3 regions of the Streptomyces sp. NPDC049837 genome follow, and region 3 is predicted to be linked to each of the others. Evidence: riboswitches for the same ligand, from Rfam matches in the RefSeq annotation. Region 3 holds a riboswitch; each other region holds the start of a gene.
The links. A riboswitch is a leader RNA that binds a small molecule or an ion and turns the genes downstream of it on or off. The one in region 3 is predicted to bind thiamine pyrophosphate.

Region 1: another riboswitch for thiamine pyrophosphate. It lies ahead of AB0J57_RS31365 (thiamine ABC transporter substrate-binding protein); the one in region 3 lies ahead of thiC (phosphomethylpyrimidine synthase ThiC).
Region 2: another riboswitch for thiamine pyrophosphate. It lies ahead of thiO (glycine oxidase ThiO); the one in region 3 lies ahead of thiC (phosphomethylpyrimidine synthase ThiC).

The regions. Positions count from the first base shown of each region.
Region 1 is NZ_JBFAMP010000015.1:86,610-88,867, reverse strand. Features, by position in the region: gene AB0J57_RS31365 (thiamine ABC transporter substrate-binding protein) at 1-1,036, opposite strand, end outside; TPP riboswitch at 1,113-1,224, opposite strand; gene rlmN (23S rRNA (adenine(2503)-C(2))-methyltransferase RlmN) at 1,254-2,258, opposite strand, start outside.
Region 2 is NZ_JBFAMP010000006.1:12,106-14,363, reverse strand. Features, by position in the region: gene AB0J57_RS17770 (thiazole synthase) at 1-70, opposite strand, end outside; gene thiS (sulfur carrier protein ThiS) at 74-274, opposite strand; gene thiO (glycine oxidase ThiO) at 271-1,479, opposite strand; TPP riboswitch at 1,477-1,590, opposite strand; gene AB0J57_RS17755 (hypothetical protein) at 1,641-2,027, shown strand; gene AB0J57_RS17750 (FAD-dependent oxidoreductase) at 2,049-2,258, shown strand, end outside.
Region 3 is NZ_JBFAMP010000004.1:162,027-164,284, reverse strand. Features, by position in the region: gene AB0J57_RS12160 (YibE/F family protein) at 1-1,122, opposite strand, end outside; TPP riboswitch at 1,194-1,328, shown strand; gene thiC (phosphomethylpyrimidine synthase ThiC) at 1,322-2,258, shown strand, end outside.

The DNA of each region.
Region 1 (2,258 bases), on a different contig from region 3:
TCTCGGGGGCGACGGTGTACGGCTGGTCCACCTTGGCGCCGTGCTTCGTGAACAGCTCCGGCAGTCGCGCGTCCTTCGCCACCGGGTTGACGAACATCTGGAGCGGCATGTCCTCCTGGAACTTCTTGCCGATCAGGAAGTCGATGAGGGCCTTGCCGCCGTCGGGGTTCTTGGCGCCGGTCAGCAGGCCCGCGAACTCGGTCTGCTGGAAGCACGTGCCGGTGGAGACGCCGGTCGGCGCCTCGGCCGGCTGCGGCTTGGCGTACAGCACCTCGACGGGCGGGCTGGAGGCGTACGACACGACGAGCGGCCGGTCGCCCTTGGCCGCCTTGCCGCCGGCCGAGCCGGAGAACTCCTGGTTGTAGGCGAGCTCCCAGCTATCGACGACCTTGACGCCGTTGGCCTTCAGCTTCTTCCAGTAGTCCTGCCAGCCGTCGTCGCCGTACTTGGCCGCCGTGCCGAGCAGGAAGCCGAGGCCGGGAGAGGACCGCTCGGGGTTTTCGACGACGAGGAGGTTCTTGTACGCGGGCTTCGCGAGGTCGTCGAAGGTCTGCGGCGGCGCCAGTCGCTTGTCCGCGAAGTACTTCTTGTCGTAGTTGACGCAGATCTCGCCGGTGTCGACGGGCGTGACGCGGTGCTTGTCCTTGTCGAGCTGGACGGCCTCGGGGACGCGGTCCAGGCCCTTGGCCTCGTACGGCTCGAAGAGCTCGTTGTCGAGCGCGCGGGACAGCAGGGTGTTGTCGACGCCGAAGAAGACGTCGCCCTGCGGGGCGCCCTTGGTGAGGATGGCCTTGTTGACGGCCTCGCCCGCGTCGCCGCTCTTGAGGACCTTGACGGTGTAGCCGGTCTGCTTGGTGAACTCCTTCAGGACGGCCGGGGAGGCGTTGAAGGAGTCGTGGCTGACGAGCGTCACGGTCTTCGACTTCGTACCGCCGCCGGAGGCGTCCTTGCCGGACTCGCCGCCGCAGGCGGTGAGCGTCGTGACGCCCAGCGCGGCGGCGAGCGCGCCGACCGCGATCTTCTTGGTGGTGCTCACTGAGATTCCTCCTGGGTATGACCAGGAAGAGACGCGGCCCTGCCCACCGCATCGGGCGGTGGGCAGGGCGCAACAGCTCGAGTAACGACCGAACTTCCTACCCAGAATGACCTGGGCGAGGTTCAGAGGGTCTGCGGCCTGGACGGTTGCCGCACTCTCAGCGCTGTGGCGCTCCCCTGTCGGAATATGCAGATGTGTTCGAGCTCAGACTACAAGGTCAGCGTTCGGCGGCCGCGAGCTGTCCACAGGCGCCGTCGATCTCCTGCCCGCGGGTGTCACGGACGGTGACCGGTACGCCATGGCTCGCGATCGCCTCGACGAACGCCTTCTCGTCCTCGGGGCGGGAGGCGGTCCACTTCGACCCCGGGGTCGGGTTGAGCGGGATCAGGTTGACGTGCACCCGCTTGCCCTTGAGGAGGCGGCCCAGCAGGTCGCCGCGCCAGGCCTGGTCATTGATGTCGCGGATCAGGGCGTACTCGATCGAGACGCGGCGGCCGGACTTCTCGGCGTACTCCCAGGCGGCGTCGAGGACCTCGCGGACCTTCCAGCGCGTGTTGACGGGGACGAGGGTGTCGCGCAGCTCGTCGTCGGGGGCGTGCAGGGAGACGGCGAGGCGGCACTTGAAGCCCTCGTCCGCGAAGCGGAGCATCGCCGGGACCAGGCCGACCGTCGAGACGGTGATGCCGCGCTGGGACAGCCCGAGCCCGTCCGGCTCGGGGTCGGTCAGCCGCCTGATCGCCCCCACGACACGCTTGTAGTTCGCGAGCGGCTCGCCCATGCCCATGAAGACGATGTTGGACAGCCGTGCGGGGCCTCCCGGCACCTCGCCGTCCCTGAGCGCCCGCATCCCGTCGACGATCTGGTGCACGATCTCGGCGGTCGACAGGTTCCGGTCGAGCCCGGCCTGGCCGGTGGCGCAGAACGGGCAGTTCATGCCGCAGCCGGCCTGCGAGGAGATGCACATCGTGACGCGGTCGGGGTACCGCATGAGGACGGACTCGACGAGCGTGCCGTCGTGCAGCCGCCACAGGGTCTTACGCGTGGTGTCGTCGTCGCACGAGATGTGCCGTACGACCGACATCAGGTCGGGCAGCAGCTCCGCCGCGAGCTTCTCGCGGGACGCGGCGGGGATGTCCGTCCACTGGGCCGGGTCGTGCGCGTACCGCGCGAAGTAGTGCTGGGAGAGCTGCTTGGCGCGGAACGGCTTCTCACCGATCGCGGC
Region 2 (2,258 bases), on a different contig from region 3:
CCCCGCCCGTACCCATGATCAGCCGGGAGTCGAACGTGGTCCCGGCGATGGTCAGACGGTCGTCGGCCATGGGTCAGCCCCCCTGGACCGCGGTGAGGACCTCGACCCGGTCACCGTCGCCGAGCAGCGTCCCCGGCCACTGGCTGCGCGGTACGACGGTCTCGTTGACGGCGGCGGCGACCCCGGACGGCGCGGTGGTGAGGGTGGCGACCAGGGCGTCGAGGGTGGTGGGGCCGGCGAGCTGTCGCGCCTCGCCGTTCACGGAGACGTTCATGACACTCCTACGGTGATGGTGGAGGTGGCGGGGGAGGCCGCGGGGAAGGTGGCGGGCGAGGCGGCGGGGGAGAAGCGGGCCGGGGCGAAGGCGCGGGCCTCCTCCGGGAGCTCCCCGGTGGTCAGCACGGTGGCCATCACGTCCCCGGTGACGGGGGTCAGCAGCACCCCGTTGCGGTAGTGCCCCGTCGCCAGGTGCAGACCGGGCAGTGCGGTCGGCCCCAGCAGCGGCGCGTTGTCCGGGGAGCCGGGCCGCAGGCCCGCGCGGGTCTCGGTCAGGGGCAGCTCCGTGATGCCGGGCACCAGCTCGTGCGCGTCGCGCAGCAGCTCGTACACCCCGCCCGCCGTGACCGTGGTGTCCCAGCCGAGCTCCTCGCTCGTCGCGCCGACCACGAGCTCGCCGTTCTCGCGCGGCACCAGGTACACATGGCTGCCGCGCACGGCCGCCCGGACCGTACGGCTCAGGAACGGCGCGTACGCGGAAGGCACGGACAGCCGCAGTACCTGCCCCTTGACGGGCCGTACCGGCGGCAGCACCTCGTCCGGTACGCCGCCGAGCCGGCCGCTCAGGCTGCCGGCGGCCAGCACCACCTGGTCGGCGGCCCGCTCGGTGCCGTCGCTCAGCAGCACCCCCGCCGCCCGGTCCCGCAGGACCACCAGCCGCTCCGCCCAGGCGCGGTGGACCACCACGCCCGCCCGCTCGCAGGCGGCCAGCAGGGCGGCGGCCAGTCGTCGCGGGTCGACCTGGTGGTCGCCGTCCACCCGCAGTCCGCCGCGCACACCGGGCGCCAGCATGGGCTCCAGGCGGCGGCATTCGCGGCCGGTCAGCCACTCCGAGTCCAGGCCCGAGCGCTGCTGGAGCGCGTGCAGCTCCCGCAGGTGGGCACGGTCGTCGGCGTCCAGCGCGACGGCGAGCGTGCCGCACGCGCGGTAGCCGACGTCCACGCCGCCGGCGGCCTGCCGGAGTTCGGTGACGAAGTCGGGGTAGCGGCGCGCCGACTCCAGATTGAGCCCGAGGAGCGTCTCCTCGCCGTAGTGGAGCTCGGTGACCGCGGCGAGCATGCCCGCCGCGACCTGCGCGGCCCCGCCGCCCGGCCCCGGGTCGACCACGGCGACCCGCAGGCCGCGCTGCGCCGCCCGCCAGGCCGTGACCAGGCCGATGATTCCGCCCCCGATGACGAGGACGTCTGACGTACGTGGATGCATGGGCGTCCAGCCCCTCCCTTCGCCGGCATGACCCGGATCAGGTTCGTACGGTCGGAGGCCGTCCCAGCCTCCCTCTCAGCCCGGTACGTCCGGGCTCCCGCGAGTGCTCTACGGTGGCCAGACTAACCCCACCCCGCAACTGGCTGTAAGGGAGCTTCACCGTGGCGCGGTCGCTCGACGGGCTCGTCCTCTCCCCGGTGGTGGACCAGGCTCCCGGTCAGGTCGGTACGGCGACCCGGTTCACGTACCACGAGGACGACGGGTGCGTCTGGGCCGAGTACGCGGGCGGGGACGTGGTGCGCGGCCACCTCGTCGGGACGCGTGAGGGAGATCGTCTCGACTTTCGGTATGTCCAGCTCAAGCGCGACGGCCGGACGGCGTCGGGTCACTGCGTCTCCACGGTCGTGGAACTGGACGACGGGCGCGTTCGGCTGGAGGAGAGCTGGGAATGGGAGTCCCAGGAGGGCAGCGGTACCAGCGTGGTGGAGGAGCTTCCGTCTTCCGTCCTTTCCTCCCGGTCTCTTCTTGACGATGTGTCAGGTGCATAAGGTGGACGGGTGAACGAGCGGATGGAAGCAGAGCGGCGCGTCGTCATCGTCGGCGCCGGGATGGCGGGTGTGCAGACGGCCGTGGCGCTGCGCGAGCAGGGCTTCACCGGGCCCGTGCTGCTGATCGGCGCGGAGCCCCACCAGCCTTACGACCGGCCCCCGTTGTCCAAGGCGGTGCTCCTGGGCACGGCGGAGGGATCGGCCTTCGACGTGGACTTCGAGTCGCTCGGC
Region 3 (2,258 bases):
CAGCAGCAGCAGGGGGAGGGCCGCACCCGCGTACGCGAGCACCAGCGTGTTCACCACCGAGGCGATGTGGTCGCGGCCGATCCGGATGCCGGCCCGGTACAGGGCGCGCGGCCCCATCCTCGGGTCCGCCTGGTGCAGTTCCCACACCGCCGACGTCTGGGTCACCGTCACGTCGTCGAGCACACCGAGCGAACCGATGATGACACCGGCCAGCAGCAGGCCGGACATGTCGATGTTCGGGTAGAGGCCGTGGATGAGGCCCGTGTTGTCGTCGGTGTTGCCGGTCAGCGAGGCCCAGCCGATGAACAGGGAGCCGAGCAGGCCGATCAGCAGCAGCGAGATCAGCGTGCCCAGCACGGCCACCGAGGTGCGCGCGGTCAGGCCGTGGCAACTGTAGAGCGCGATCAGCATGATGGCGCTCGACCCGACCACCGCCACGATCAGCGGATTCGAGCCCTGGAGGATGGCGGGCAGGATGAACAGCGTCAGCACCGCGAAGCTCACCGCCAGCGCGACCAGAGCCATCACCCCACGCATCCGGCCGACGGCCACCACCGCCAGCGCGAAGATCCCGGCGAGCAGCAGCATCGGCATCTTGCGGTTCACATCGGTCACCGAATACTGGAGATCGCGCGGGGCGTCGGGGGCGTAGGCCACCACCACGCCCTGTCCCTCCTCCAGTTGGCGGGGCGCGTCCGGCTGGACGATCTCGACGAACTTGCGGCCCTTGTCCTTGCCGGTCGTGACCTCGACCGTCGCCTTCGCGCACTGCCCCTGCTGCGAGTTGACCGCCTCGCGGCCCTCGGGCGTGGTCGTGTCGCCGGTCGGCGGGACCTGCGCGGCGTTCACATCCCGGCAGTCCACCTTTTCGACCTGGACCACCGTGCCCTGCTCGGTCTGCCGGTCGAAGCCGACGCCGGTGCGCTCGTGCTCGGGCGCGCCGCCTGGCCACAGGACGGCGAGGCCGACCAGCACGGCCGTGGCGAACGGGATCAGGACGGCGGCGATGACCTTCCGCAGGTGCTTGGAGACGGGCGCGGCGGGGCCGTGGCTGTGGGCATGGCTATGGGTATGACCATGTGCGTGTCCGGTCGGTTCGGGGGACTGCTGCGAGGAAGTCACCGACCGATCATCGCAAGAACGACCGGGGCCCCCTGTTCAGCGTGGCCGAGATGGCGCTAGCGTGGTGGCACCTTTGCACACGCGGGAGCTCGGAGCACCGGGCTGAGAGGGCGCTGACATCCGTACGAGGGGTACGGAAACCGCTGCGTCGACCGCCGAACCTGTTACCGGGTAATGCCGGCGTAGGGAGTAGGTCATCATGACCGTTCAGGACGCACGCACGCCTGCCTCGAACCAGAACGACGAGGCCGGGAAGTCCATCGGATGGCACAAGGGGTACATCGAGGGCTCGCGCCCCGACCTCCGTGTGCCGGTCCGCAAGGTGCACCTCACCAACGGCAAGGACGTGACGCTGTACGACACGTCGGGGCCGTACACCGATCCGAATGTCGAGACCGATGTACGCCGTGGCCTGCCGCCGCTGCGGGAGAACTGGATCATCGGCCGTGGTGACACCGAGGAGTACGCCGGCCGCCCCGTCCGCCCCGAGGACGACGGGATCAAGCACACATCGCCTCGCGGGGGGCTGCGCAACCTCGACGCCGTCTTCCCGGGCCGCCCGCGCCAGCCCCGCCGGGGCCGTGACGGGCAGGCGGTGACGCAGCTCGCGTACGCCCGCCGGGGCGAGATCACGCCGGAGATGGAGTACGTCGCGATCCGCGAGAACGTCTCCCCCGAGGTCGTGCGCGAGGAGATCGCGGCCGGCCGCGCGGTCCTCCCGGCCAACGTCAACCACCCGGAGATCGAGCCGATGATCATCGGCAAGCGGTTCCTGGTGAAGGTCAACGCCAACATCGGCAACTCGGCGGTCACCTCCTCCATCGAGGAGGAGGTGGAGAAGATGACCTGGGCCACCCGCTGGGGCGCCGACACGGTCATGGACCTCTCCACGGGCCGCAACATCCACACCACCCGCGAGTGGGTGCTGCGCAACTCGCCCGTGCCGATCGGCACGGTGCCGCTGTACCAGGCGCTGGAGAAGGTCGACGGCAAGGCCGAGGAACTGACCTGGGAGATCTACAAGGACACCGTCATCGAGCAGGCCGAGCAGGGCGTCGACTACATGACGGTCCACGCCGGTGTGCTGCTGCGGTACGTGCCGCTCACCGCGCGCCGCAAGACCGGCATCGTCTCGC